Larkinella insperata: one gene and its partner. The protein of the gene in region 1 interacts with the protein of each later gene in a pairwise test. Links are inferred from orthologs where the notes say so. Each region holds a gene or a part of one and is shown in the gene's direction. Other genes may lie near its edges. The genes, in order: uvrA and uvrB.

Region 1 (15,715 bases):
CAATTGGTCTTCAGCGGTGATTTTGTCTGGAGTTCCGAGAACGCCACCCAGATCGATGCCCTGGCCGAAGCCCTGGAAATTAAGCTGACCGAAACGCTGCGGGAAGAAGAAAGCGGGGTGTACGGGGTGAGCGTGAGCGGGGCCTACGCCAAAATTCCGGCCCAACGGTATACCTTCCGCATCGGGTTTGGCTGTGCGCCCGAGAATGTCGACAAGCTGATTGCCCGCACACTGGCCGAAATCGAGAAGATCAAGCAGAACGGCGCCGATCCGAAAGACATCGACAAGTTTAAAGCCGAAACCCGGCGCGAAACAGAGGTGCAGTTGAAGCAGAATAATTTCTGGCTGGGGTATCTGTCCAATCAGTATTTCAACAACGAGGACCCGACCGAGATTTTGCGGGAGGCCGAGCTTCTCAAACAAGTGACGCCCGAAAGCACCAAACAGGCCGCTAACCAGTATTTCGGCAAGAACTTCATCAAGCTGCTGCTGCAACCCGAGCGGAAACAGTAAGCGGACCACGCCCCCCAAGCCGTCGTTCGGGAGAAGGTGATTCGTTGTCACCGAAACCGGACGACGGCTTTTTGCTGGGTCGCTTTCATAGAAAACGTGCCGCCTTTCAGGCTGTAAACTGCAACAATTCGAACCGGTTGCCAAACGGATCGTGGAAGAAAAACCGCTGCCGCCCGTCGATTTCCGAAGAATAGGTGATTTCGATTCCCCGGCTTTCCAGTTCCCGCTTCGCTTCTTCCAGGTTCGTGATTTCAAATGCCGGATGCCGTTTGGAGTACGTACCGCCGGTTTCTTCGCGAAGGTGCAGTTCAATACCGGCAACCGAAAACCAGAGCGCTCCGCCAGGATGCGGGCCGGGTACCTCTTTTAGCCCCAGAATTTCGCTGTAGAAGTTCCGCGCTTCTTCTTGTTTACCTTCCGGAATCGGAATGAGCAGATGATCGAACCGTTTGAAATGAATCATGATGAAATAAGCAGACAAATACCGTTTGCCAACCGAATGACGGCCCGCAATATCACACTTTTTAGCTACCTTTCGCCGTTCTGACCACCCACTTTTATCCGTTTCATGACTGCCGAAAAATCAGCCAGCTTTGTTGCGTTTCGCCGGGACCTCCACCGTTTCCCGGAAATCTCCGGCCAGGAAGTTCAAACGCAGCAGCGGATCAAAGCGTTTGTGGCCCCGTTTACGCCCGACCAGACGACGGAGATCGCCACCACCGGCCTGCTGCTGCAGTACGGAACCGCCAACTCCGGCCCCGTTACCCTCATCCGGGCCGACATCGACGCGCTACCGATTCAGGAGGTGAATACGTTCGGCCACAAATCCCAGGTTGAAGGCGTTTCGCACAAGTGCGGGCACGATGGCCACGCGGCTATTCTGGCCCGGCTGGCCTCGTTGCTGGCCGAAAAACCGTTGCAGAAAGGCCGCGTTTACCTGCTTTTTCAGCCCGCCGAAGAAACCGGCCAGGGGGCCGAAGCCGTCCTGAATGACCCCGAATTTGCCACCGTTCGGCCCGACCGGGTTTTTGCGCTCCACAACCTGCCGAGTTTTGCGCCGGGAACCGTCGTTTGCAAACCCGGGCCGTTTACTGCGGCAGTGCAGAGCCTGATCGTCAAGTTTAAGGGGAAAGTGTCGCATTCGGCCGAACCGGAGAAAGGTCTTAATCCGGCTTATCTGATGGCCGACTTCACGCTGAAAAGCCGTTCCCTGATTAACCCCAATCCGCAGTCGGACGACTTTGTCTCGATTACGCCCGTTTACACCACATTGGGCGAAAAATCGTACGGTATCTCGGCGGGTTACGGCGAAGTTCACCTGACCCTCCGGACGCGCACGAGCCAGAAGATGGAACGCCTGACCAGCCAGTTGCTCAATATTTTAGCGATTCTCAGCGTAGGCACCGGCATTGAGATTGAAACCGGCACCACGGAAGTGTTTTTTGCCAACCAAAACCACCCCGACGCCTTTGAAGAGGTCAAAAATGCGGCCCACAAACTGGGTTTTCCCTTCTCCGAAAAGCAGGAACCGTTTCGCTGGGGGGAGGATTTCGGACTTTTTACGCAGCGTTATCCGGGAGCCATGTTTGGGATTGGCAACGGCGAAAACTCCCCGGCGCTGCACAACGACGACTACGATTTTAATGACGACCTGATCGAACCGGCAGCCCGGCTTTTTCTGGCACTCCTCGACCGGCATTATCAATAACAGCGCCTACCGATTAATCAATTGGCCTTTAGAAGATTACCGCAAAATCAAGACTTTACACCAACGATAGAACAAAGCATTACATTTTGGCCTGAATGCGTTTTAGACAATCTTAAACGATTAGGGTCATGCTGATGAAAATCTTGAAGTGGAGCGGTATTTTTCTGGGCGGTATCGTGCTCCTGCTCATCGCTTTTTATACCGTGGTTTATTTCCAGACCGAATCACGCGCCAACAAAGTGTACGACGTCAGGCTGCAATCGCTCACTATTCCAGGCGACTCGGCCTCTTACGCCCTGGGTAAACACATTGCCGGAATCCGGGGCTGTCTGGAATGCCACGGTTCCGATTTGAGCGGCAAGGCCTTTCTGGATGAAAGTACACCGCTGGGTTTATTATACGCGTCGAACCTCACCCGCGGAAAAGGCGGGATTTCCTACACCGATCAGGACTGGATTCGGGCACTGCGGCACGGTTTGGGGAAAGATAACAGGTCGTTGTGGTTCATGCCATCACCGGAAGTAAGCGCTCCGCTTTCGAACCAGGACATGGGCGCTCTGATCTGCTTTTTGAAGGGCCAGCCACCCGTCGATAAAACCCATCCGGCCAAAACGCTGAAACCGTTGGGCCGGTTTTTAACCTTCCTGGGTGAATTTCCGTTATTTCCGGCCGAAGCAATCGACCATGCGGCCAAACCGGTTGACCAGATCCCGGCAGCTGTTGATCCGGCCTACGGAAAATACCTGGCCGTGACGTGCTCGGGCTGCCACGGTGCGAATTTCAAGGGCGGGCCCGGCCACAGTCCCGGCGAGCCCCGGATTGCCGATCTGACTCAGACGGGCAACGTCGGCAAATGGACTTCCGACCACTTCATCACCGCCATGCGAACCGGAAAAACGCCCGACGGCCGTGTGCTCAGCGATTTCATGCCCTGGAAGTACCTCGCAACTACTTACACCGACGATGAACTCAAGGCCATTCATTTATTTCTGCACGAACTAAAGTAAAGCCGCAGCACCGTCCGCTTTTTTCCATCATCCTAACCCACAACGCCATGTCACTTGATCAACTTCTCCAGTCGGTTGAAACCGCCCGCAGCCGCTACATTTCGTCCGTTCAGGAACTGACAGAAGAAGAAGCGCGCTGGAAACCCGATTCGGAAACCTGGAACGCGGTGGAAAACACCGAACATTTGTATTGGGCCGAACACGGTGCCATCTGGGGAATGTGGAAGATTCTGCAAGCCAAACGGGAAGGTCAACCGCCGGTTTGGACTGGCGAACTCATCCACCGGGGCCTGCCGATTGAAGTCATTGTTGAGCGCACGTGGCAACCGAAAGAAAAGGTACCGCCCATTGCCGCGCCCCGCATGGGTGGTGCGGTGGCGTTCTGGCTGGCGGCACTGGCTAGTTTGCAACAACCCCTCACCCAGCTCAGCCAGGAACTGGCCGACGAAGATGCTGAAGCAATCATTCACCCGCACCCGATTTCGGGCCCTCTGGATGTTCGGCAACGGTTTGAATTCCTGCGTTTTCATATCGACCGGCACCGGAATCAGGTGGCCGGTTTACGGGCGCTGATGCTGATTTCGTGACTTCCGGGCGGCCCACCGGGGGCCGGTACGGCTGAAACGGTATGTTGAGCAGATTACCAATCCGCGAATGCTCGTGCCTTTCCAGGTGCGTGTCAACGCCGTACCGCAGGTCTTTGCTTTCCATCCGGGCGTAGGTTCCGAACAGCCGGTCCCAGAATGGGAAAATATTCCCGTAATTGGTGTTGGTTTGCGGCAGGACGTAATGGTGGTGTACGTGGTGCATGTTGGGCGTCACGAAAAACCAGTTGAGTGGCCGGTCGATCCAGCGCGGCAGGTGAATGTTGGCGTGATTGAACTGCGACAGCAAAACCGACAGCGCCTGATACAGCATGACGATCCCGATAGGCGCTCCGGCGATGAGCACCGCCAGCGTGGTGAATCCAAACCGGAAAATGCTTTCGCCGGGATGGTGGCGGTTGGCAGTGGTCGTGTCCACGTAGGCGTCGGTGTGGTGGATGAGATGAAACCGCCACATCCATTTAACGTGGTGCTGCAGCCAGTGAATGGTCCACGCTCCGATCAAATCCAGCAGCAGCAACCCGACAACAAGCTGCGCCCAGATCGGCATATTCAGCCATTGCAGTACGCCAATCTGCTGGTGCACGACAAAATCGCTCGTTTTGAGCAGCATAAAAGCCAGCACAAAATTGACGGCGATGGTCGTCAGCGTGAAAAAGATGTTGATGCCCGCGTGCCCGGCTTTTCGGTAATCCGCATCGGCCTTGCCAAAGTGAAAGAGCGGAAGGGCGCTTTCAATCAGCCAGAAAAATGCAATGCCGCCCACCAGGATCAGGCTGCGGTGCGACGACGGAATCGTTTCAAAATACTGAATCAACCATTCCATAAGCCGTTTTCGCTTTAGTATCCCACTTCCTCTATGAAAATTACTAAATAATCAACCGAAAGACAACAAACAGAACCGTCGGGAAACGGTAAATTAAATCGTAAAATAGATTTGGGCTTTTTCGCGGAGAACTCCGCGGCTTCCGTGTATTTTAGTGCCGAACTTAAATCCTGACCATGAACTTCCAGACTTTCGCCGACTACAAAGCCCTTTCCCAACACACCGCCCAGCACATTGCCGACCTCTTAAACCGCAAGCCCGACGCCCTGATTTGTGCCGCATCCGGCGATACCCCCGTTGGCACCTACCGTGCACTGGTTCAACTGGTAAAAGACGGAAAAACCAGCGTGGACCGCTGTACCTTCGTAGGGCTGGACGAGTGGGTTGGACTAGGGCCGGAAAGCGAAGGAAGTTGCTCAAACTACCTCCAGCGCGAACTCTTCGGGCCGTTGAACATTGGCCCGGAACAATACCGTATGTTCGACGCCAAAGCCGCTGATCTGGAAGCCGAATGTGAACAGATGAACCAGTTTGTGGACGAGCGGGGCGGTTTTGATCTGATCCTGGTGGGGGTTGGCCTGAACGGTCACATCGCCCTGAACGAACCCGGAACGCCGTTTACCCTGAAAGCCCACGTTTCTGAACTGGCCGAAACGACCATCTCTGTCGGTCAGAAGTATTTCAACGAGCCAACGCCCCTGACGCTGGGCCTGACCACGGGTTTGCAACAACTGATGGACGCCCGTGAAGCCATTCTGATCGCCAGCGGCAGCAAAAAAGCGCCCGTCATCAAAGCCGCTCTGAATGGTCCAGTGACGGAAGATTTCCCGGCCAGCATCCTGCAAACGCACCCGAACGGTTTTGTCTGGGTCGACCAAGATGCGGCTGGTGACCTGGCTTAATTCGCTTCCACCGTCACCAGTGCTTTGCCAACCGCGATGCCCGCTCCGCAGGAACTGCTTAGCGACGTGATCGTGTATTCGGTTGAACTCGTCGGAGCAACCGTCAGCACGTAGGGGTTCAAAAACGTTCCGTTCACTTTGCTGCCGTCGGATAGGACGAACGACCAGGGGGGCAGACCGTTTTTGAACGCAACCCGTACCTTGGAGGTCTGGCCGGGACGGATGGTGCCTTCCCCCGCAACGATGGCCTGGCTCACATTCGGGGCCAAGACTTTGATGGTGGTTTCGGACCCCGCCACCGCCGGACTCGTCGAGGTGACCCGCAGCCGCACGGTATTGAGCGTGTCTTTCAGGTACGCCGGGTTGATCACCGCCTTCAGCACACCGTCTTTGTAGGTCGTAGCCAGGCTGGTAAACCGGCCGCTCGTGTCGGCCACCTGCACGATGTACTTGTTGTTGGCGTAAAACCGTCCGCCGGTCGTAAAGGGCACAATAATCTCCGATCCGTGGCAAATCGTGCGGGCCGACAGGTTGCCGGTCGCGATGGTCGATGGCGGGATGTTTACCTTCACAAAGGCGCGACCGCTGTATTCGCCTACCCCGCAGGCCCCGCCCGCCGAGGTGATGGCGTAGGGCGTCGGGTTGTTCGGGGTTACCCGGATCGTGTGCGGGCTTTTCACGATGTTATTTTCATAGGTACCGTCCGACAGCAGAACGAACCACGGCCCTCCCCCACCGAAATCAACGGTCAGTTCGGCGGTTTTCCCTTCGTCGATGCGAATGGTATCGTTGCGCAGCACCGCAACGGCCTGAGCTGCTACGGCCAGATTTTCGGCGTTGCTGTTGATGGACGGCAGCGTGGCCGCTACGCGAATTTTATAGGCTCCTTTGGGCGAAATACCGTACGGCAGCCGCGCCACCAGCGGACTGGCCGTGCCGGAGTTGGAAATGGTGGTCCAGTTGTTGGTTGAGTCGGCCAGTTGCACCACAAATCCGTTGCCCGCCTGATACTTTCCGGTCGCCGTAAATGCCACCTGAAACGGCGTGCCGGTACAAACCCGGAACCCGCCACTCGGTGCTTTGAGGGCAATCTCCGGGTTGGGGTTTTCGTTGACATTGACGATGATTTCGCCCGCAACCGTTCCGCTTCCGCACGGACCGCTGACGTTTACCACTTTGTAGGTGGTGGGTTTATCGGGCGTTACGGTCACTTCGTACGGCGTCGTCATCGTGTTCTGCACCTTCGTCCCGTCCGACAGCATGAACGACCACGGACCGTGACCACTCAGGGCGACGCGGAAGGTGGCCGGTTGGCCCGGCATGACGGTAACCGCATTGCTGCCGTCGGGCAACTCAATCCGGGCGGTGGGTGCGGGCAGAATGCGCAGTGGTTGCGCCGTTCCGTTAACAACGGGATTGGTGGAAGCCACCCGCAGGCTATACCGGCTACCAGCTGCGGTATTGACCGGAATAACGCCCGTGAGCGTTCCGTTTCCAAACGGTCCGGCTTTGGCAGGCTGGCTTAGATTGGTGGCTTTCCCGGCCGCATCGACCAGTTGCAGGACAAATTGGTTATCCGGCGAAAACCGTCCTCCCGACGAGCTGTAGGGCACCGACACGGGCGATCCGGCGCAAATCGCCAGCCCGTTCAAATCGCCCGTCAGCACTTCCGGCAGCGCTACTTTATGGCTGTCAGCCTGGGCGCGCAGGGCCGCCGAATCCACCCGAAACGTGGTATCCCGCTGAAACATGGCCTTGTAGGCGCTATCTCTAAGGTATTTTTCGATCAAGGTATCTTTGCGGATTTCAATCAGCGTATCCAGCCTGAAGCCGGACCGCGCGGTTCGCAGACCAACGCCCGGGCCTCCAAGGCTTATGACGCCCACAATCCCTAAAATGACACCCAATACCGTAAACTTATTCATGCAACCGGGGTTTCAATTTCAAAACGTAATGCTCTTTCCACTGGAGTTGACGAACTTTGCACGACCAGTTTTTACCTACAAAGATCGTTAACTATAACGGAAAGTTAGCAGACCTAGTACAAAGTTAATCAGCCCGCATGAACGAGGAATTGATCCAGCTTCAGGTGTCCGAAATAATTCGGGAAACACGCGATACGAAAACGCTTATTCTGCATCCTACCGACGGCCGAGTGGTTCCGTACCGGGCGGGGCAGTTTCTGACGTTATTGTTTAAACACCTCGGTCACGAAGTTCGCCGTTCCTATTCCCTGAGTTCAACGCCGGGCGACGCATCGCCGGGCGTGGCTTCTGAACCGCTCAGCCTGACCATCAAACGGGTCGAAAACGGCGAAATCTCCCGCTACCTGCTCGATCACCTGGCGGTGGGCGACACCCTGACCAGTTTACCGCCCGCCGGACGGTTTACGCTGGATACCGCTCCCGACGAACAACGGGATATTGTCCTGATCGGCGCCGGCAGCGGGATTGTTCCGCTGTACGGCATTTTGAAACAGGCCCTGCGCGACGAGCCCCAAAGCCATATTACGCTGCTCTACGCCAACACCGATGAACAGAATATCATTTTTTACCGACAGCTTGAAGCCCTGCACAACGAACACGCCGAACGGTTTCAACTGATTCACTTGCTTAGCCAGCCGTCGGACGACTGGCAGAAGGCGGGCAACATCCGGCGGGGGCGGCTAAACAACTGGCTGCTTGAAAACATGCTCCCGGATCTGCTGCGCTTTGAGCGTTCCAGGGCGCAATGGTACGTGTGCGGGCCGTTTGCCTTCATGCGGATGGTGCAGGTGACGCTCGTATACGCCGGTATCCGGCTTGATGCGATCAAAAAAGAAAACTTTGTTATCGAACCCGTTACCCGGACGCCCCCGCCCGAACTCGCCAGAGACCACCGCATCCTGTTGCGGTTTCGCGGGACGGAATATGATATTGATGTTCCGGCCTATAAATCCATTCTGCAGGCGGCTCTTGACCACGGCGTTCCGTTGCCGTATAGCTGCAAAGGTGGACGGTGTTCGAGTTGCGCAGGCCGCGTACGATCGGGCGACGTGCACATGACGATCAACGACGTGCTGACGGAGCGGGACCTGCGAAATGGCTGGATACTGACCTGTACGGGGTATCCGGCTTCGGAGGGACTGATTCTGGATATCTAACCGACATCCCATTCGCTGCCGCCCAAACCGTGGGTCTGTTTTAGTTTGGCCTCCCCGAAACTTCATCACTTTATTTTCTGTTAGAATTTAGAATAAGGCTTTCACAACGTGACAGAAAACAACACCGCCCGCAACACCGGGCTTACCGACATTGAACTGACGGGCTACGAGCAGATTGAGGTATTAGGCGCCCGTGAACACAACCTGAAAAATATTGACGTTACCATTCCCCGCAATAAACTGGTGGTGGTGACGGGAATTAGCGGCAGCGGCAAATCGTCGCTGGCATTTGATACGATTTATGCCGAAGGACAGCGCCGGTACATGGAAAGCTTTTCGGCCTACGCCCGCTCGTTCATCGGCAACATGGAACGGCCCGATGTGGATAAAATCAACGGCCTGAGTCCGGTGATCTCCATTGAGCAGAAAACTACGTCCAAGAACCCCCGCTCGACGGTCGGCACGACCACCGAGATTTACGACTTTCTGCGGCTGTTGTACGCCCGCGCCGGAGAAGCGTTCTCGTACGTGACGGGCCGAAAAATGGAGCGTCAATCCCAGGATCAGATCATTGATACGATTCTGACCCACTACGCCAACAAGAAACTGACGCTGCTGGCGCCGATCGTGAAAGGCCGGAAAGGTCACTACCGCGAGTTGTTCGTGCAGATTGCCAAGCTGGGTTATACCAAAGTGCGCGTCGACGGCGTCGTGCAGGATATTGCGCCGAAGATGCAGCTCGACCGGTATAAGGTCCACGATGTTGAAATTGTGATTGACCGAATTGTTCCCAAGCCGGAAGACCGGTATCGTTTAAGTCAATCCGTGCAGACGGCATTGAAGCAGGGGAAGGGCGCCATGCAGATTCTTGATGAGAAAAACGAGCTGACGTATTTCTCCCAAAACCTGATGGACCCCGAATCCGGCATTAGCTACGACGAACCGTCACCCAACACGTTTTCGTTTAACTCGCCCTACGGTTCCTGCCCGGTTTGTAACGGCCTGGGAGTCATTGAAGAAATTACGGAAGAATCGGTCATTCCGGATAAATCGTTGAGCATCAGCCGGGGGGCCATTGCTCCGCTGGGCGAATACCGCGAACTCTGGTTTTTCCGGGAGATTGAGGTTATCCTGAAAAAATACAAGCTCAGCCTGACGACGCCGGTTGAAAAATACCCGCCCGATCTGCTGCACGCGCTGCTCTACGGAACCGAGGACGAATCCACCATGCCGTCGAAGAAGTTTCCGGGGCAGGACTATTATAATTTCAAATTCGAGGGCGTCATTACCTTCCTCAAACGCCAGCAGGAAACGGCGGATACGGGCGGGCGCTCCGACAAAATTCAGGAGTGGCTGAAGGATTTTACGGTGGTGAAAACCTGCCCGGAGTGCAACGGCGCCCGGTTGAAAAAGGAATCGCTGTACTTCCGGATCGACAACAAAAACATCTCCGAGCTGGCCCGGATGGACATTACCGAACTGTCCGCCTGGATGACGGATCTGGAAAGCCGCCTGTCGGATCGCCAGAACGTGATTGCCAAGGAAATTCTGAAAGAAATCCGCAAACGGATCGGCTTTCTGCTCGATATTGGCCTGGATTACCTCATGCTCGACCGCCCGCTGCGGACGCTTTCCGGCGGGGAAGCACAACGGATCCGGCTGGCGACGCAGATTGGCACCCAACTCGTTGGCGTTCTGTACATCATGGACGAACCCAGCATTGGACTGCACCAACGCGATAACGTGAAGCTGATCGATTCGCTGAAAAACCTGCGCGACCTGGGCAATACGGTGCTGGTGGTTGAGCACGACAAAGACATGATGCTGGAGTCGGACTTTATTCTGGACATTGGTCCGGGAGCCGGTCGACACGGCGGGCAGGTCGTTGGCGCCGGAACACCGGAGCAGTTTTTGCAAAACGGCAGCACCACGGCGGCTTACTTGAGTGGTCGCCGGGCCATCGAGGTACCGAAAGAACGCCGGAAAGGTAACGGCGGTCAGCTAATTATTAAAGGAGCAACCGGCCACAACCTCAAGAATGTAACGTTGAAGTTACCGTTGGGGCAAATGATTTGCATTACCGGCGTGTCGGGCAGTGGCAAATCGTCGCTGATTCACGAGACGTTGTTTCCCATCCTGAACAAGCATTTTTACAAGTCGAAGCGCGAAGCACTGGCGTTCAAGGCGGTGGAAGGGCTTGAGCACCTGGACAAAGTGATTGAGGTAGACCAGTCGCCGATTGGCCGCACTCCCCGTTCGAACCCGGCAACGTATACCGGCATGTTCTCCGAGATTCGCACCCTGTTTGCGGAACTCCCGGAAGCCAAAATTCGGGGCTACAAACCGGGGCGGTTTTCGTTCAACGTCAAAGGGGGCCGCTGCGAGGAATGCGAAGGAGCCGGGATGAAGAAAATTGAAATGGAGTTTTTGCCGGACGTGCACGTCATGTGCGAAACCTGCAAGGGCAAACGCTTCAACCGCGAAACGCTGGAGGTTCGTTTCAAAGGCAAATCCATCGCCGACGTGCTAGACATGACCGTTGAACAATCGCTCGAGTTTTTCACCAGCCAGCCGAAGATTCTCCGTAAAGTCCAGACGCTGAACGACGTGGGGCTGGGCTACATTACGCTCGGTCAACACGCGACGACGCTCTCGGGCGGGGAAGCGCAGCGGGTGAAGCTGGCGGAAGAACTCTCGAAGAAAGATACCGGCAAGACCCTCTACATCCTCGATGAGCCCACCACCGGACTGCATTTTCAGGATATTTCGTACCTGCTGAATGTTCTGAATAAACTGGCCGACAAAGGCAACACGGTGTTGATCATTGAACACAACCTGGATGTCATCAAGGTTTCGGACCACGTTATTGACCTGGGACCCGAAGGCGGTAATAAAGGCGGTCAGATCATTGCAGAAGGCACGCCGGAGAAAGTTGCGAAAGCCAAAGGAAGCTACACCGGCAAGTTTCTGGCTCTGGAATTAGCCGCGGACGGAAACCGTTAAAACAGTTTGGCTCCCGGCGGTTGGCGATTCAGCATAAAATTTTGCTGAATCGCCAACCGCCGGGAGCCTTTCTTATTGGCAGATGAGAAGCTTTCGAATTGGCGAGAAACCGTCTGACTCACCTTCTGCGGAATCGATTTTTGATCGCTACCAAACTGCTGATTACCAGCGCACCTGTCCGTCGCCAACCACAACCCATTTTTCAGTCACCAGCTTTTCCAGCGCAAACGGGCCACGGGCGTGCAGTTTTTGGGTTGAAATCCCGATTTCGGCCCCCAGACCAAACACCCCGCCGTCGGTGAAACGGGTGGAAGCATTGGCGTACACGGCAGCCGCGTCCACTTCCCCCAGAAAACGGTCGACAAGCGCCGAATCCCGGGAAATAATGGATTCCGAGTGGCGGGATGAATACGTCTGAATGTGCGACAGGGCTTCATCCAGACCACCAACCACTTTAACGGCGCACTTATAGTCCAGAAACTCCCGCCCAAAATCGCTCAACTGCGCCCGCTGAAGCGCCGGATACGCAACGGCCGATAAAATCTCGAACGCTTCTTCGTCCGCAAAAACCTCCACGTTCCATTTCGTAAACCCGTCGACCAGCATCGGTAAAAACTCGGCCGCAACGGCCCGGTCGACCAGAATACCGTCCAGCGAATTGCAAACCGAGGGGCGCGATACCTTCGCGTTAATTACGATGTCGCGGGCTTTTTCCAGATCGGCCGTCTGCTCCACGTAGGTATGGCAAACGCCCGCGCCGGTTTCAATGGTCGGCACCAGGGAGTTTTGCCGTACGTACTGAATCAGGGAATCCGATCCGCGCGGAATAATGATGTCGATGTACCGCGTGGCCGTCAGCAGTTCGTTGACTACAGCCCGGTCGGGCGGCATCAGCGCAACGGTGGCTGCGGGCAGGTCAAATTCGGCCAGCACCCGATGAATTAAGCCCACCAACGCCAGGTTGGAATGATGCGCTTCCTTGCCGCCTTTCAGCACACAGGCGTTGCCCGACCGCAGGCAGAGCGAAGCCACATCAAGCGTCACATTGGGCCGCGATTCGTAGATAACGCCTACGACGCCCAGCGGAACGGCCAGCTTCCGGAGTTGAAGCCCCTGTTCAATGGTTCGTTCCAGCAACACCTCGCCATTCGGATCGGGCAGTTGGGCCACCGTACGCAGGCTTTCGGCCAAATCAGCAATCCGTTTTTCATTCAGCAACAGCCGGTCCTTTTTCGGATCGTTATCCGGCATGGCATCCAGGTCTTTCTGGTTTTCCGCCAGAATAGCCGTTGTGTTTTCCAAAACCACGTCCGCCAATCGATCGAGCAAAGCGGTTTTCTGCTCGGACGACAGGCGCCGGACCGAAGCCGATGCCGACTTCGTTTCCTGAAGAAGAGGAGTTACTGTATTCATGACAATACGGTGTTTTTACAAAAGTACAATATCATTGGCATTTGCCACCTCAACATTCTGCTGGTTCAGTTGCGTTACTAAATGGGCCGACGACAAACGGGCGCGGGCAACGGCCACCGCCGAACCGGCTTCGTCGCAAATCTCAACCACCTCACCCGCAGCAAAATCGCCCTCTACTGCCCGAACGCCAACGGCCAGCAAACTGTTCCGCCGGGTCAGGGCCCGAACGGCCCCGGCATCAATCCGCAGAATCCCCGCCGTCAGGCTGCCGCTGCCGAGCCAGCGTTGCCGCGCCGAGGGCGAGCCCACCTGGGGCGCAAAGGCCGTGCCGGTTTCACCCCGCAACGCCCGTAAAATACCGTCGGGTTGTTTAAGCCCAAAAATAGCAACGCGGATGCCCATACGGGTGGCCAGTTTGGCGAAGGTCAGTTTGGAAGCCATACCGCCCAGCCCCAGGGCCGATTTCTCATCCCGGACGATGCCAAAAACAGCCTCGTCCACCTGGTTGACCGTGGGGATGATGTGCCCCTCTTCGTCCAGCAAACCGCCCACCGACGTACAGAGCATCAGCGTCGATGCGCCGAAGCCAACGGCCATGAGCGTGGCTAGTTCGTCGTTGTCGGAAAACTTCAGCTCGCGGTCGCTGACCACGTCGTTTTCGTTAGCGATGGGGATGATGCCGTTTTTCCAAAGCTCCTGCACGGTTTCTTTCAGTTGCAGAAACTGCTGCCGATCGGCAAAGTGATGGCGTTCGCAGAGCGTTTGGGCAACCGGAATGTCGTATTGCGAAAAATAACGGTTGTACACATTCAGCAGGAGCAGGTTGCCCACGGCCGCAGCGGCTTTTCGCTGAGCGATGTCGCCCCGGTATCCCTGGATCAACCCCTTTCCGGCTCCCACGGCTCCGGACGATACCAGCAAGATGTGGTACGAGTGACGCAGTTCGGCAACCTGCCGGGCAATGTCGGCAATTACGGCTTCGTTCAGCGAACCGTCCGGCATGGTAATTGATGCCGTACCGAATTTAATGACTAAGACTGACACGTTTGAATGGAAATAAAAAACATGAACCGATGTATTCCGTCCGCGATGAAGTAAAAGGAGGTGCGAAAATACGAAAGACTACGGATTTAGAGGAATTTAGCCTAAATCCGGTTGATTTCGAAACGAAGGCTCCAGGACGGCGTCGGCAAAGTGGGCTTTCTTTTGCAGGCCTTGCTTCAGCAGCTTCATGTATTCCGTGCGCGGGATCTCGATGGCGCCAAACCGCCGGACGTTGTCGTTGATGAACTGGGTGTCCAGAAGCTCAAAATATTGTTTTCGCAAGATTTCGATCAAGTGGTGAAACGCGACTTTCGACGCATTCGGAACCCGGTAAAACATCGATTCACCAAAAAAAACGGCGCCCAGTGCAACCCCATACAAGCCACCGACCAGCTTGTTTTCGAGGTAGATTTCTACGCTGTGGGCCATGCCCATCTGGTGCAAATCGACGTAGGCTTCGATGATTTCTTCGGAGATCCAGGTCCCGTCGTGTTCGGAACGAGGCAACGCGCACGCCCGCATAACTTGCTCAAAATCAGAATCTACCCGAACTTCAAACGTTTTTTTGTTTAGTATTGGGCGCAGGGATTTGGCGGGGCGGTAGGTATCTAGAGGAATTATGGCGCGGGGGTCGGGCGAATACCAGTAAAGCGTATTGTCCGTGTCGGCCATCGGAAAGATTCCGTTTATGTAACCATAAATCAGGTCATCAGAGGACAGACGGTACATACAGGATGCGGAAAGTTCGTATAACAAATGTATGAAATTATCGATTGGTAAAAAATGATCAAATCAATGAACGTTTACTCAATATTTTCGTTATCATATTGCACAATCGAAACTATTCATTTATCATTGTCGCGCTTTTGGGTAATCACAAAAATGGCAACACCTGTCTATATACCGACTTTCTACCACACAACGCCATTTCGGTTCAGGTCCGAAAGGACCCGATCACTTTGCTTGCCTACGCGGTGAGCATCCGCCCCTGCGGTTCAGCCCATTCTAATTTCAATTTTCAACAAACTTTTTGATCTCAAATCCTGCCGGTTTACTGCCGGTCATGGGTTCATTCATTCGATCAATTCACGATGACTTCTGAAGTAAACAACGATACTTACCTTGTTCAGGTCGCGGATGAAAACCATCTTCAACTCGCCGAAACGATCTGCAAGGAAATGGAGCAAAGCGCCAAGGCTCGGGGTACGGGGATTGCCAAGCGCTCACCCCTCTACCTGATGGAAAAGATGCTGGAAGGAAAAGCCATTGTCGCCACCACGAAAGAGGGCGAGTGGGTTGGATTTTGTTACATCGAAACCTGGGAGCACGGAAAGTTTGTGGCAAATTCGGGGCTGATTGTGCACCCAGAACACCGGAAAAGCGGTATTGCAACCCGCATTAAAAACGAAGCCTTCAAGCTCTCACGCAGAAAATACCCCGACGCCAAGATCATCGGTCTGACGACGAGCCTGGCCGTCATGAAAATAAACTCTGATTTGGGCTACGAACCCGTAACCCTCAACGAACTGCCCGCTGACGATGCGTTCTGGAA
Region 2 (15,201 bases), 520 kb from region 1 along the record:
TATTGCTGAGCGACGGCGACAACACGGCGGGCAACCTCGACCCGGTGACGGTGGCACGGCTGGCCAAGGCGTTCAACATCCGGATTTATACCGTCGCCATCGGTAGACCACCCCGCCCAAGTGTAGTTAGTGCTATGTCGACTGTAACCGTGGACGAGGGCATTCTGACAACCATCGCCAACATCGGCAGCGGCAGTTTTTTTCGGGCGGGGGATGCCACGCGTTTGCAGGCTGTTTTCAACGAAATTGACCGGCTTGAAAAAGCGCCCGTTAAAACCGTTGTGTACAAGGATGTCAAAGATTTTTACCGCGTTTATCTGTACTGGGCCATCGTCTTTCTGCTGCTGACCCTCCTGCTGAAAAACACCATTTTCGGAAATATTCTGGAAGATTAGAACAAAGAATAAAGAGGATTGACAAACAACTAGAGACAAACAGACAAGAAGCAAAAGACCATGTTTCTCTTTCTTTTGTCTGACTTCTGTGATCTGCATCAAATTATGCTTTTATCCTGTTACAATACGAATGCCATTGAAGCGGGGCTGGACGAAGTGGGGCGGGGTTGCCTGGCCGGTCCGGTGGTGGCGGCTGCGGTAATTTTGCCCAAAGATTACGTTCATCCGGTGCTGACCGACTCGAAACAACTGAGTCGGGTTCAGCGCGAAAGGTTGCGGGCGGAATTGCAGCGCGACGCCCTGGCCTGGGCCGTGGCGGAAGTATCGAATGAAGAAATCGATCAGATTAACATTCTGAAGGCTAGTTTTCTGGCGATGCACCGGGCGCTGGACGCCATCATGAACCAGGCAGACGGTATTAAACCGGAGCATTTGCTGGTGGATGGCAACCGGTTTGTGAATTACCCCCTGATTCCGCACACCTGCATTGTTAAAGGTGATACCAAATTTCTGTCCATTGCGGCCGCGTCGGTGCTGGCCAAAACGTACCGGGATGAACTCATGGAAAAGCTATCGCTGGAATTTCCGCACTACGGCTGGGCGCAGAACGTCGGGTATCCAACGCCGTTTCACCGCCGGGCCATTCAGGAGTTTGGGCCGTGCCGGTGGCACCGGCGGAGTTTTCGGTTAGTGTAAAGATTTTTTGTGAGGGATTACAACGCTTTACCAGATACCGGTATCTTGTTCTTATATTCCTTGCCTTCAGACTTTTATGAGAGCTGTCTTATTTCTATTGCTGCTGGTGGCGGTTACGGCCTGCGACCGCCGGAATGATGATGCCGTTCTGGCGCGTGGCCAATCCATTCGCCTGATCCGACACGATTATTACGGGAGTCCAGCCAAACCCACGGCCGTTGAATCCACGCACTATGTGTATGATCAGCATAACCGCATTCAGGAAATTGTGAGCAACAGGTCCGATGGTAAGCTGTACAGTAAACTGGTTTTTCGCTGGGTTGCTGCCAATACACTCCGGGTTGAGCAACATTACACCAATCCTCCCTGGTCATCCACCTATGTTTCGGACCTGCCGCTGAAATTATATTCCTACAGCGAAACCGTTTACAATGCCGATACGACCATCCGGGAGCGTAAATATTATACGATTAACAACGAAAAGTTCGATTTTCGGTCTTCCAGCCGATTCGCATATGATGCTCAAAAACGAATCACTCGGCAAGACAGGTACGACGCAAATAACAAGTTTATTTCATCGGCGGACTTTACCTACGACAACCGGGGCAACCTAATTCAGGCTACGGGGGATATGACAACGTATGAATACGATACTGCCCCAAACCCTTACAAACCGATTCGGGTTGATGCCGAAATTAGCTGGTTTATGAGCTCCAATAATATTGTTGGGATGAAGGCAGTTGACCAAACCACGGGCGTTCAGGAAGAGACGCGTTTCCGTTACGAATACCGATCCGACGGTTATCCGGTCCGGATGATTTACCCCGATGGTCGGAAAGAAGAATTTATCTACAACAGGTAATTACTGTTTGGGGCGCTTGTACAGGGGCACGGTACTGCAGGGTTCGCCGAACATGATGCTTTGGGCAACGGGCCGCAGCCGCCGGGTAATTTCGACGTAAGCCGCCGTCGGTACCGCCACTTTGCTACACCCTTTGACAACCACGCGGCTGTCGCGGAAGTCTTCGATATTGATCCGGTTGATGGCGTCGAAATAGAGTTTTTCTTCCAAATCCTGGAGCGAACCAAAAACAACGGTATGGGCGTGCGGTTCCAGGTAAATGGTCAGTAGCATGTAGGCCCAGGTCGGTATGATGGCGTCCTCCGAGCAGGTGACGGCCACATTCTTGCCGTCGTACTGGCTCCAGTCGTGGGCTTTCAGGAAGTCGCGGAAGTCTTTTTCCTTTAAAATCATGCCCATGAACAGATTGTCTTTCAGATCGTAGACAACCCGTTCGCCGGTGTGGTAGTAATCTTCCAGATCCAGCGTTACCAGACCACTTTTGGTCACTCGATTAACAATCTCTTCCGTTTCCATAATACCAAAGCCCAAATGTAAACACGGATTTTACCCGTAAGTATGCTTGCTAAACAACCAATTTCTTCGGCTTGGTTCCCACAAAATCCTTTAGATAGTACGGTTCGAAGTTGGCGACATCTTCAAACTGCGCCTGTTCGTAGGCAAGAGCCGCCAGTTGCCCCACGGTTTTGGCCGACGGATGAACAATTTGTGCCGGGAAAACAGCGTTGGGCTGGTGGGATAAAACGGTCCGGCACTTGGCAGCTCCGTTCCCAAAAAACACGACGGGCTGTTGAGCCAGCCGATCGGCAAACGCGTATTCATCGATGATTTGCGCCGACGTCGGCTGAATCACCCGGCCTTCGGGATCGTAAACGGCGCAATAGACTTCCATTCGCCGGGCGTCGAGCATGGGGCAGAGGGCGTAAGAGCCCGGGTAAAAACCGTTTATCTGCCAAACCATCGCTTTAAGCGTATCGATCGCCAGCAGGGGTTTATCGAGCGCAAAGCACAACCCTTTGGCCGTGGAAACGCCAATCCGTAACCCGGTATACGAACCCGGTCCTTTCGCAACGGCAACGGCATCCAGCTCCGACAGCTGATGACCGCTGTGCTGCACGGTATGCTGAATGAGCGTCGTCAGCATCCCCGACGAGGATTTTTCCGTAAAAAGTTCGTAACAGGCCGCCAGCGCCCCACCGCGGTGCAAGGCTACTGAACAAACGGTTGTGGAGGTATCAATGGAGAGAATGAGGGACATGGAAATGAATGATGCGTCATGGATGATGAAAAGAGTAACATACTAATTCATCATTCATAACGCATCACTATAAAGCTACTGTTTTCCTTTTAAAATAGACTGATACCGGTTCATGTCGCTGAACAGGTCGAGGGCGGCTTTAATTTCCGGATCGGTCGAGAACGAAGCTTCTTTCATGCCTTTCTGGAGGTAATAATGAGCCACAATTTCCTGTTCGAGCAGGGTTTTTAGCTCCCCTTTGAACGTTGCCAGATCAACATCTTTGCTGTGCGAAAGCTTCGTCCGCAGAGCCTTAAGCTGATCCTGAATCTGGTTAAAAGATTTTTCTTTCTTTGCCGAAGCTTCCAGCGTACCCAGATCCTTCTCAACCTGTGTGGTATAGTCGTATTCTTTATCCTTCAGCCAGTTTACAAATTCCTGATATTCCGCGTCGGTCAGGTGAAATTCCCGGGCGGGCTTAATCGTCGGATGATCGTGGTGGTACTTGACGGCATAATCGAAAACAAACCCTTTGTTTGTCAGGCTAAGCGCAATCGGCGCGGGTGCCACGGCTTCTACCGGAACGTCGGGGGTTACGCCACCGCCGTCGTAAACCGGGCGCCCGGCTTTGGTTTTAAACGCAGTTTTCAGCGAATCGGGAATTTTGCCCACGCTGCCGTCGGGGTTGCGGTGGCTGTAGTCGATGGCCTGGATGCAACGGCCACTCGGAATGTAATATTTAGCCGTCGTAATTTTCAGTTTCGTGTTGTAGGATAGCTCCCGGGTCGTCTGCACCAGTCCCTTGCCGTAGGTGAGCTGCCCCACCAGAACACCCCGGTCATAATCCTGAATAACCCCGGAAACGATCTCGGCGGCTGAGGCACTCCGGCTGTTGGTCAGCACCACAATCGGAATTTCCAGGTCGAGGGGCGGGTTCAAAGCCGTATACGTTTTGTTCCATTCGGTTACTTTACCTTTGGTGGTTACAATCTCCGAATCGCGCGGCAGCCAGATGTTGGCAATGTCGATGGCCATGTTCAGCAAGCCGCCCGGGTTTTCGCGTACGTCCAGCACCAGCTTTTTCATGCCTTTGCCCTTCAGTTCCGTAAAGGCGTTTCGCACCTCGCGCGAAGCCGTTCCGGTAAAATCTTTCAGATCGATGTAGCCTACGTCGCCGGTGATCATGCCGTAATAAGGCACATTGGTCATTTTTACCACGTCGCGCGTCACGTTCAGATCAATGGGTGAATTGTTTCCAAACCGTTTCACCGTCAACTTCACCGCCGTATTCGTCTGCCCGCGCAGCAGCTTGTCGGAATCTGATTCGCGCCGGGTTTTGATATCGACTCCGTCGATTTTGACGATTTCGTCGCCAATCCGCAGGCCGGATTTCTCGGCCGGTGTGCCCTCGTAAATCATCATGACGATGCTGCGTCCCTGCCGCGAACCAATTAACGCACCAATGCCGTTGTAGCGCCCGGTGGTCATCGTCATGTAATCCTCAATTTCGTCTTCGGCGAAAAAGTTAGTATACGGGTCCAGCGATTTCAGCATGGCGTCGATGCTGGACTTCACCATGCGGTTCGGGTTTAGCTCGTCCACGTAATACAGATTCAATTCCTTGAACAGCGTTGCGTAAATATCCAGGTTACGCGCGATTTCAAAGAACCGGTCGTCGTTGCGGAACGAGTAAAAACCAAGGCTTCCTGCCAGGAGGGTCGCGCCCAGGGCGACGGTCAGACGTTTGCGCGTAAACATAATTCTATAGATTAAAGACGCAAGACAAGAGAAAAAAGACCCCGCAAACCGTAGTTCATCTTTTGTCTACGATCTCACCTCTTTTGTCTATATCCGCGCTAAAGCTAATTTCATACTTTTTTCTATTTCTTCAAACGAAATTTTCTCGCGGGCGGTATATAAAAAAACAATATAAGACGGGGGCTGCTTTGGTTTCTCGGTCGTGCCGAACAGCAGCGCCTTATTTTTGCGATAGGCTTCGCGAACGCGCCGGCGGATGAGGTTGCGGTCAACGGCTTTTTTGAAATTCCGGCTGGAAACCGAAATCAGAATGGCGGGCAGGAGATCAACCCGGGCTGGAGGGCCCCCAGTTGGATCATCCCCGGCTGGAAGGCTCCGGTTGGGGTCGTTCATGTAGAGGAGCCGAAATGGAAAAAGGTAGAACGTCCGCGTGGTCGCACTACCTTTCTGAAACAATTGTCCGATGGTTTTTTTACTGCAAAGCCGTTCGGATTTCTTGAACGTTTGCTTCATGTCGCTTAAAGCTCAAGTCCAAAGTTTAAGGTTTACGGTTACTGTATCGAACCTTAAACTTTAAACCCTAAACTTTAAACGAGTTAGATTTTAAACCGGTCGCCTTTTTTCTCGTCCGAAACCGTCAGTTGATGACGTCCTTTTTTGCGACGGGCGGCCAGCACTCGGCGGCCATTGGCAGATGCCATGCGCTCGCGGAAACCGTGCTTGTTCCGGCGCTTACGGTTCGAAGGTTGAAACGTTCTTTTCATGACTTAGTATATCTTGGATGCCTGTTTTTCAAATGAGTCTGCAAAGGTAGGGAATGTTTCGAAATGAAGCAACTTTGCTGACGATATTTAGTGTTTTCATCAACAAGGGGTTATATTCGCCGGTATGCACTATCGTATTTCTTCCAGCAATCCTTCGTCCCGGACTATCGAGATTGAGTTTTTCCTGACGGGTGTTTCGTCACCGACCGTCGAGCTGCAACTCCCCGCCTGGCGCCCCGGACGTTATGAACTGCAGAATTTTGCCAAAAATATTCAACGTTTTGAAATCTTTGACCAGAACGGTAATCCGCTCTCGTTCGAAAAAATAACCAAAGACCGCTGGCGGGTGCAGACCGAAGGCGCTTCCGAACTGGTGGCCCGCTACACGTATTATAGCAATACCGTTAACGCCGGAACGAGCTTTGCCGACGACCGGCTGCTGTACATCAATCCGGTCAATCTTTGCTTGTACGCCGATGACCGTTTGCACGAACCCTGCACACTCGAACTGGTCATTCCGGATACCTGGGAAATTGCCTGCGGACTAAAACCAACCGCCCCCAACCTCCTGAGTGCAACGGATTTTTACGAACTGGTCGACTGCCCGCTGATCGCTTCGCCGGAATTGCAACATGCGGAGTACAAAGTCGGAGAGACGGCTTTCCATATCTGGATCAACGGTGCTATCAGACCCGACTGGGAGCGCATCAAACGCGATTTTCAGCGGTTTTCGGAAGTGCAGGTCCAACTCTTTGGCGAGTTTCCGGAAAAAGACTACCATTTTTTAACCCTGATTCTGACGACTCCCTTCTACCACGGGGTCGAACACCGCAACTCAACGATGCTGGTGCTGGGGCCAAATGACGAAGGCGAAGGTTTATACACGGATTTGCTGGGGGTTTCGTCGCACGAGCTGTTCCACGCCTGGAACGTGATCCGGATTCGCCCGGCGGAGTTGCTACCCTACGATTTCACAAAAGAGAATTACTTCACGACCTGCTTTGTGGCCGAGGGCGTGACCACCTATTACGGGGATGTGATGCTCCGGCGGTCGAATGTTTTCGACGATGCGGCTTACCTGAAAGAACTCCAGGTGTTGCTGAAGCGGCATTTCGAAGCCAACGGCCGGGCTTTTCAGTCACTGACCGAATCCTCCTGGGATTTGTGGCTCGATGGGTATGACAAAGGGGTGCCTAATCGTAAAGTTTCGGTCTACAACAAAGGAGCGACCGTTGCCTTGATTCTGGATTTACACATCCGCCGGAAGCGGAACCACGCCCGATCGCTCGACGATGTGATGCGGCTAATGTGGGAACGGTTCGGAAAGCCATTCATCGGTTACACGCTCGACGATTACCGGGCTGTTGCGGAAGAAGTCGCTGGCGAACCGCTCGACTGGTATTTTGATCGGTGCATCTTCGGCAACGAACCGCTCGAATCGCTGCTGAACGAATACCTGGCTTTTGTTGGCCTGAGCCTGGAGTCCGACGCTGCGGATCAAGGGAGTGCACCCGCGGTTTTTCTCGTGCAGATTGACGGTTCTGAAGGACTTGAAGACCGCTTTCGCTGGCTGACTAATCAGCGCTGACAACACCGAAATTGACAGCCAATCCGGCGTTGTCAGCGTTGATGAAGCACTCCTTATTCTTTCTTGGTGGCGCGCATTTCCGGGAGAGTCTGTCCCGCAGCGGTGTCACTGGGTCGCGCCTGTGGGCCTTCGAGCGTATTGGTTGTGGTATCGCCCTGGATACCCATAATGCTCGTATCGGTAGCGGCCGCGGCCGAGTCCGAAGTAGATCCGGTATTTTCGGTCTTGGAATTACAGCTTAAAATAAATACGGTCAGCAGAACTCCTAGCCCCGCGGTCAGGCTCCGGCTTCCGTTTTTCAGGTTGTTTTTCATAATCAATGACGTTGAGTAACTGGTAAAATAACTGACAGGCAGACAAGTTGTTCAGGAAAACGACGGATTGGGGCGGGTGCTAACAAATGGGTCGGCGCGTCGTTATCTTTAAAACCGATCTTGTTTCCGTTCTTATTTTTTCGTATCTTAGCTTGTTATGAATTTCAAGCTGACTTCAGAATTTAAACCGACTGGCGACCAGCCACAAGCCATTGAAAAGCTGGTCAATGGCCTTCAGGAAGGCGAGCCGGCGCAGGTGCTACTGGGGGTTACGGGAAGTGGAAAAACCTTCACCGTGGCCAACGTCATCGCCCAGCTCAACCGCCCAACCCTCGTACTGAGCCACAACAAAACGCTGGCGGCCCAGCTCTACGGCGAGTTCAAGCAGTTTTTTCCCGAAAACGCCGTTCACTATTTTATTTCGTACTACGACTACTACCAGCCCGAAGCGTTCATCGCGACGACCAATACGTACATTGAAAAAGATTTGGCCATCAACGAAGAGATCGACAAACTGCGGCTGGCTGCGGTGTCGGCCCTGATGAGTGGTCGGCGGGATATTGTGGTCATTGCGTCGGTGTCCTGCATTTACGGTGCCGGAAACCCCACGGAATACCAGAAAAGCATCGTGCGGCTGGGCGTGGGCGAAACCATCAGCCGCAACCAGTTCCTTTTCAAACTCGTCGAGATCCTGTACAGCCGGACGGAGGTGGAGTTTACGCGGGGTACGTTCCGCGTCAAAGGCGATACAGTCGATATTTTTCCCGGTTACGCCGACTTTGCCTACCGGATTATTTTCTTCGGTGATGAAGTGGAAGCCATTCAGCGCATCGACCCGGCTTCGGGCAAGAAGATTGCCGACGACCGGATGATTGCGATCTTCCCGGCCAACCTTTTCGTTACTGGCCGCGATACGCTGAACATGGCCATTGGCGAAATTCAAAACGACATGGTGGCTCAAATACGGTATTTTGAATCGGAGTTTCGCCATCAGGAAGCCGAGCGGATTAAGGAACGCACCGAGTTTGACATCGAGATGATGCGCGAATTAGGCTACTGCTCCGGTATTGAGAACTATTCGCGGTATTTCGACCGCCGGATGCCGGGGCAACGGCCGTTCTGTCTGCTCGATTATTTTCCGGATGATTTCCTGACGGTGGTGGACGAAAGCCACGTGACAATGCCGCAAATCCGGGCGATGTGGGGCGGTGACCGCTCCCGCAAGGAAGCGCTGGTAGACTACGGTTTTCGGTTGCCGTCGGCGCTGGACAACCGGCCGCTTACGTTCCAGGAGTTTGAGGAATTGACCCCGCAGACGGTTTACGTCAGCGCCACACCCGCCGATTATGAACTGCGCCGGAGCGAAGGCGTCGTGGTCGAACAGTTGATTCGTCCGACGGGGCTGCTCGATCCCGAAATTCAGGTGCGACCGAGTTTGAACCAGATCGACGATCTTCTCGAAGAAATCGACAGCCGGGTCAAAAAAGGCGAACGAGTTCTGGTAACGACGCTGACCAAGCGGATGGCCGAAGAACTAAGCAAGTACCTGGAGCGGGTGGGCATCAAAGGCCGCTACATCCACTCGGAAGTAAAAACACTGGATCGCGTCGAAATCCTGCGAGAACTGCGGCTGGGCGTTTTTGACGTATTGGTGGGCGTGAACCTGCTGCGCGAGGGGCTTGATTTGCCGGAAGTATCACTTGTAGCCATTATGGACGCCGACAAAGAAGGGTTCCTGCGTGACATTCGTTCGCTGATTCAGACCATTGGCCGGGCCGCCCGGAACGCCAACGGCAAGGTGTTGATGTATGCCGACCGCATTACGGGTTCGATGGAAAAAGCCATTAGCGAAACCAACCGACGGCGGGAAATCCAGATGGCCTACAACCTCGAACACGGTATTACGCCCAAAACGGTACTGAAATCCCGGGAAGCCATTCTGGAGCAAACCAAAGTGGCGGATTCGCGTCCGGCCGCCAAGCAGTTTTACATTGAACCGGATGAAATCCAGATTGCGGCCGACCCCGTGGTGCAGTATATGGGTAAAAACGACCTGGAGCAGGTGATCAAGGAAACGCAGGCCAAAATGGAAAAAGCCGCTAAGGAACTGGATTTCCTTGAAGCGGCTCGATTGCGGGACGAACTGTTTCAGTTGCGCGATCGTCTGAAAACAGCTCAGGTATAAGGTGGTTTCTCCCGGCCGAAAGCCGTGCGGCTTTCGGCCGGGAATCGTTTTTAAGCCACGGCGGCTTCTTTCATGCGTTCGGCGTTTTCGGCAATGCGGAGCTGGTCAATGAAATCATCAATGTTACCATCCATCACCGACGGCAGGTTGTAGACCGTCAGACCGATGCGGTGGTCGGTGACGCGGCTCTGCGGGTAATTGTACGTCCGGATTTTGTCGGAACGGTCACCGCTGCCCACCATCGATTTGCGTTGTGAGCTGATCTCGTCGTTGTGTTTCTGCAACTCAATTTCGTAGATCCGCGACCGCAATACCGTCAGGGCTTTATCGAAGTTTTTCAACTGCGAGCGCTCATCCTGGCACTGCACAACGAGGCCCGTCGGGATGTGCGTCAGCCGAACGGCCGAGTACGTCGTGTTGACCGACTGTCCACCCGCGCCCGACGAACAGAAGGTATCTTTCCGGATGTCGTTCATGTTGATCTGAACGTCCACTTCCTCGGCTTCGGGCAAGACCGCCACGCTGGCCGCTGAGGTGTGAATACGGCCCTGCGATTCGGTGGCCGGAACGCGCTGCACGCGGTGAACACCGGACTCGAATTTCAGCTTGCCATAGACGTCTTCGCCCTCGATCTGAACAATAATTTCTTTGTAACCGCCCGATGTGCCTTCCGTGTAGTCCATCAGCGACATCCGCCAGCCCATGCGGTCGCACAGACGCTGGTACATCCGGAACATATCGCCGGCAAAGATGGATGCTTCGTCGCCCCCGGTTCCGGCCCGGACTTCAAGAATAACGTTTTTGCTGTCGTTGGGGTCTTTCGGAATGAGCATTTCTTTCAAAACGTCTTCCATCGGTTCCCGTTGCGGCTGCAATTCGTCGAGTTCCGCTTTGGCCAGTTCGCGCAGGTCTTCGTCGCGTTCGGTCGCCAGCAGTTCCTTGGCGCCGTCGATATCCTGCAACAGCTTTTTGTAGTGCTGATACTGCTTGACGATTTTGTCGAGGTCTTTGTATTCCTTGCTCAGCTTCGTGTATTTCTTCTGATCCGAAACGATTTCGGGCATCATAATCTGCTGAGAAACTTCCTCAAACCGCTCCTTTATGGCTTCTAATTGGTCAATCATGGTTTGGTATAGATTCAGGACAAACGATGAGCAATCGCGTCCGTTCGTATTTTAAGACAAATCTACGAAAATTCGGTCAGTCAACAGTTCCGTCTTACATTTGTCAACGAAACGACGCACCGCAACGTTATCCAGATAGATGACAAGAATTTACTTCACTAAGTTCCTCGCAATGAACCGCATCTTTTCCCTTTTCGCACTTCTTCTTCCAGTAACATTTTTGTATTCCTGCGGCCTCGATCAGAACCAGAGCTCGAAAGAGCTGGCCCTGGAAATGAACGACCGCAAGATCAAACGCGTTACGGATGCCCAACTGACCGCCACTGTCGACGAATGGGGGAAAGCCCTCGTGCAGACTTCCCGAAAAGCCCTGACCGCTGAACTGGCTAAAAAGGTAGGGGATCAGTCACGCTGCACGCTGGAGGGGATTCCGGCCGTTGAGAAGCTGGAAAAACAATACGCCGTTACGATTGATCTGCTCAGCGCGAAAGATACCGCCAACCCGGCCCTGAATACCAAGGAACGGGAGTTGTTGCTGGCCTACCGATACAACGCCCTGAATAAGATGGAGCAAACGGATAACATTCAGAAAGTAAACGACACCCTTTTTGTCTACAATTCGCCCGTCGCAACGAACGATCCGATCTGTACAACCTGTACGGACGATGCCGCTCTGCCTTTTGTGATCTGGCGGGTGGTTTTCGAGAAACGCGAGATTATCCGGCGAATCAACCCGAAGAAGCTCCAGGAGCTGGCCCGCTGAACTAGTACGAAAATACGACGCTGCAGTACTATAAGAGTATGGATTGTGTACATTTGATGCAATCAGATTCCATCCCTTAACTAACGTCGTATTTTACTATGAGTAACCTGGAAAACAAAGCAGATCAGCCGCTTAGCCGCCGGAGGTTTGTCAAAGCCTCGTCGCTGGCGCTGGCCGGAGTGACCATCCTGCCCCGGCATGTTTTAGGCGGTAAAGGCTACATCGCCCCGTCTGATAAACTGAACGTGGCCGGTGTCGGCATCGGCGGAATGGGCAAAAGCAACCTCAACGCGCTGGCCCCAACCGAAAACATCGTCGCCCTCTGCGACGTGGACGAAAAATACGCCGGGCCGGTTTTTGAAAAGTACCCGAATGCCAAGCGGTACAAAGATTACCGCAAGATGCTGGAGGCTCAAAAAGACATTGATGGCCTGGTGATTGCCACACCCGACCACCTGCACGGCGTGATTGCGTCGGCCGCCATGAAGCTCGGGAAACACGTTTACGTACAAAAACCGCTGACGGTTACGGTTTGGGAATCCCGCGAACTGGCCCGGCTGGCGAAGGAAAATCCGAAAGTAGTCACCCAGATGGGGAATCAGGGGCACTCAAACGACGATGCCCGGCTCATCAACGAGTGGATTGCCGACGGCGCCATTGGGAAAGTGCAGGAAGTACACGTCTGGACCAACCGCCCTATCTGGCCGCAGGGTATGGATGTGCCGAAAGAAGCCGAAGAGGTTCCTTCGACGCTGGATTGGGAACTATTTCTGGGTCCTTCCCCGCACCGGCCTTACCACTCGGCGTATACTCCGTTCAAGTGGCGTGGCTGGGTCGATTATGGCGCCGGGGCGCTGGGCGATATGGGCGCTCACCTGGTCGATCACCCATATTGGGCGCTGGGGCTGAACCCGCCGATTAGTGTGGAAGCTTCCTCGACGCCGTTTAACAAGCAGAGTTACCCGATGGCGTCGATGGTTACGTACGAGTTTGAAACCAAAGACAAGAAAAAGCCGCTCGTCATGACCTGGTACGATGGGGGGATTCTGCCGCCCAAACCGCTGGAATTTGGCGACGAACCCGTCCCGAAAGGCGGTGGCGTGCTGTATATCGGCACCAAGGGAAAACTTTTTCACGAAACCTACGGCTCCAAACCCCGGCTGCTGCCCAAGGAAAAAATGGATTCTTACAAACGCCCGGCCCAGACGATTCCGCGCGTGGGCATAAGCCACGAACGCAACTGGGCCGAAGCCTGCAAAGGCAACGGAAAAGCCGTCTCGCCATTCGAATACGCCGGTCCGCTCTGCGAGTCCATGCTGCTGGGCATTGTGGCCCTCTACAAACAGGGAACCAAACTGAACTGGGACACCAAAAACATGCAGTTCACCAACGCGCCCGAACTGAACCAATACCTGAAGCGCGAATACCGCCAGGGCTGGGTGATGTAATCGGACCCATACACACTACGAACCCCACAACCCCACCGGGGTGATCCAGAGTTAACTCCGGTGGGGTTATTTGGCGGAAGCTTTATATTTTGTTAACGGTTCTTCGATCTGACTGAAACGGTTTATATTTGTTTTACAAAGCCTAAACAAATATGAATCGTCCATACCTCGGTGAATTTGAAGAGCTCGTGCTGCTGACCGTCGCCATGCTCAACGGGCAAGCTTACGGGGTTGCCATCCTCGAAGCGATTGAAAAGCAAACGGGTCGGACGGTTAGCCTGAGTGCGATTCATGCCACGCTGCAACGGCTCGAAGAAAAAGGGTACCTGAACTCCAAAATGGGTGGGGCCACGGCTGAGCGCGGAGGTCGGCGGAAGCGGTTTTTTACCGTAACCGTGGGCGGAACCCGGGCGTTGGAAGAAATTCATACCACCCGAAATCACCTCTGGAATCAAATTCCAAAAACCGGCCTGGCTTGATTCTAAAGAGCTTTTGCAACGCTTTATGTGGGCGGGCCACATAAAAGTTTACGGCCATTCCTGTAATCCGGCCGACTCGTCCGAACCTAGACTGAAAATTCTGTGTTGACAGTCAAAAATCCTGTTTTCATGGACTGTCAGTACCTTCCGCTAACCGCTACCGGCCAGTTTTCGACGCTATTCCTCGATTATATTTCTCAGAAAGAAGCTCTTCAACCTTATTACGACCGCTTTCCGACGCTGGAAGCGTTTGCGGAGCAGGCTAAAAATCGGTCATTCGATGAGGCAAAACGCCGGACGCTGGTGGAGGTGCTGGAACGGCAGTACCAGAACATTTCTGACAAACCGGACTTTTCCGTTCTGGCGCAGCCGAACACCTTTACGGTGACCACGGGCCACCAACTGAATATTTTTACGGGGCCGCTCTACGTGATCTACAAATGGATTACGACGGTAAACTTGGCCAAAAAGCTGAACGAAACGTATCCCGAATACCGGTTTGTGCCGATCTACTGGCTGGCTTCTGAAGATCATGATTTCGCGGAGATCAATCACTTTACGCTGTTTGGGAAAAGCTACACCTGGGAAACGGAGCAGCGCGGGGCCGTTGGGCGCATGAACCCGAAAGAATTGAAAGAAATCTTCGAACAGATGCCGGAGAAGCTGTTTCTGTTTGAAGAAGCTTACCTGAAACACGATACGCTTTCCGATGCTGTGCGCTGGTATGTCAACGAGCTGCTGGGGAAAGAAGGGCTGATTTGCCTGGACGCTGACGATGCGGACCTGAAACGGCTTTTTGCCCCGATCATCAAAGACGAGCTGCTCCATCAGCCGACCAGCGGAATGGTGACCGAAACCAGCGGGCAACTCGAAGCGTTGGGCTACAAAACGCAGATTACGCCCCGCGAAATCAATCTGTTTTACCTGAACGACCAACTGCGCGAACGGATTGTGCGGGAAACGGCGGACGATGAAACGGTTTCTTATCAGGTTTTAAATACCGATCTGCGGTTTTCGCAGGAGGAAATACTAACGCTGGTCGATGAGCACCCCGAACGGTTCAGCCCCAACGTGGTGCTGCGGCCGGTTTATCAGGAAGTGATTCTGCCCAATCTGGCGTATATCGGCGGACCGTCGGAAGTGCCGTACTGGCTGCAACTAAAAGGAATTTTTGACCATTTTCAGATTCCGTTCCCGTTGCTGATGCCCCGCAATTTTGCCCTGTACGTCAACCCGGCCAGCGCCAAAAAAATGGAAAAGCTGGGCGTTTTACCCGAAGAATTGTTCTGGGATGATGTGAAGCTACGCCGGTCGTACATCGAGCGGATCAGCGAAAACTCCCTGGATCTTTCCGAGCAGAAAGCCTGCCTGCAGCAGTGTTTTGCGGAAATCCTGAACAAATCCGTGAAGGTGGACAAATCGCTGGAAGGAGCCGTACTGGCCGAACAGGCCCGGTTGATGCACACCATTGACCACCTGGAGAAACGGCTCAAGCGAACCGAGGAACGCAACTACGAAACAACCCTCAATCAGCTAATGACCCTGAAAAACAAGTTGTTTCCGAACGGCGGTGTTCAGGAACGCACCG

What was found.
Region 2: the proteins of uvrA (region 1) and uvrB interact in binary tests that used the Escherichia coli proteins (3 or more experiments, as listed by UniProt). The link is inferred for Larkinella insperata from one-to-one orthologs.

The regions. Positions count from the first base shown.
Region 1 is NZ_CP110973.1:1,266,080-1,281,794, forward strand. Bases 8,418-11,906 are described here. They hold uvrA (excinuclease ABC subunit UvrA), read left to right. Parts: upstream 8,418-8,811; coding sequence 8,812-11,706; downstream 11,707-11,906. Other genes in these bases: OQ371_RS05145 (ferredoxin--NADP reductase), read left to right, coding at 8,418-8,703; OQ371_RS05155 (glutamate-5-semialdehyde dehydrogenase), read right to left, coding at 11,869-11,906. In the rest of the region: OQ371_RS05105 (M16 family metallopeptidase), read left to right, coding at 1-513; OQ371_RS05110 (VOC family protein), read right to left, coding at 620-976; OQ371_RS05115 (amidohydrolase), read left to right, coding at 1,082-2,221; OQ371_RS05120 (c-type cytochrome), read left to right, coding at 2,350-3,228; OQ371_RS05130 (sterol desaturase family protein), read right to left, coding at 3,691-4,659; OQ371_RS05135 (glucosamine-6-phosphate deaminase), read left to right, coding at 4,836-5,561; OQ371_RS05140 (hypothetical protein), read right to left, coding at 5,558-7,486; more of OQ371_RS05145, read left to right, coding at 7,624-8,417; more of OQ371_RS05155, read right to left, coding at 11,907-13,119; proB (glutamate 5-kinase), read right to left, coding at 13,135-14,163; aat (leucyl/phenylalanyl-tRNA--protein transferase), read right to left, coding at 14,260-14,892; OQ371_RS05170 (GNAT family N-acetyltransferase), read left to right, coding at 15,255-15,715. UniProt on the Escherichia coli protein: The UvrABC repair system catalyzes the recognition and processing of DNA lesions. UvrA is an ATPase and a DNA-binding protein. A damage recognition complex composed of 2 UvrA and 2 UvrB subunits scans DNA for abnormalities.
Region 2 is NZ_CP110973.1:1,792,154-1,807,354, reverse strand. Bases 7,311-10,285 are described here. They hold uvrB (excinuclease ABC subunit UvrB), read left to right. Parts: upstream 7,311-7,771; coding sequence 7,772-9,799; downstream 9,800-10,285. Other genes in these bases: prfA (peptide chain release factor 1), read right to left, coding at 9,850-10,285; OQ371_RS07305 (hypothetical protein), read right to left, coding at 7,354-7,614. Outside these bases: OQ371_RS07350 (vWA domain-containing protein), read left to right, coding at 1-395; rnhB (ribonuclease HII), read left to right, coding at 501-1,091; OQ371_RS07340 (hypothetical protein), read left to right, coding at 1,168-1,953; OQ371_RS07335 (DUF2480 family protein), read right to left, coding at 1,954-2,469; tRNA (adenosine(37)-N6)-threonylcarbamoyltransferase complex dimerization subunit type 1 TsaB, read right to left, coding at 2,519-3,211; OQ371_RS07325 (S41 family peptidase), read right to left, coding at 3,287-4,948; rnpA (ribonuclease P protein component), read right to left, coding at 5,036-5,461; rpmH (50S ribosomal protein L34), read right to left, coding at 5,545-5,712; OQ371_RS07310 (M61 family metallopeptidase), read left to right, coding at 5,837-7,300; more of prfA, read right to left, coding at 10,286-10,923; OQ371_RS07290 (hypothetical protein), read left to right, coding at 11,096-11,686; OQ371_RS07285 (Gfo/Idh/MocA family protein), read left to right, coding at 11,785-13,134; OQ371_RS07280 (PadR family transcriptional regulator), read left to right, coding at 13,287-13,613; bacillithiol biosynthesis cysteine-adding enzyme BshC, read left to right, coding at 13,743-15,201. UniProt on the Escherichia coli protein: The UvrABC repair system catalyzes the recognition and processing of DNA lesions. A damage recognition complex composed of 2 UvrA and 2 UvrB subunits scans DNA for abnormalities.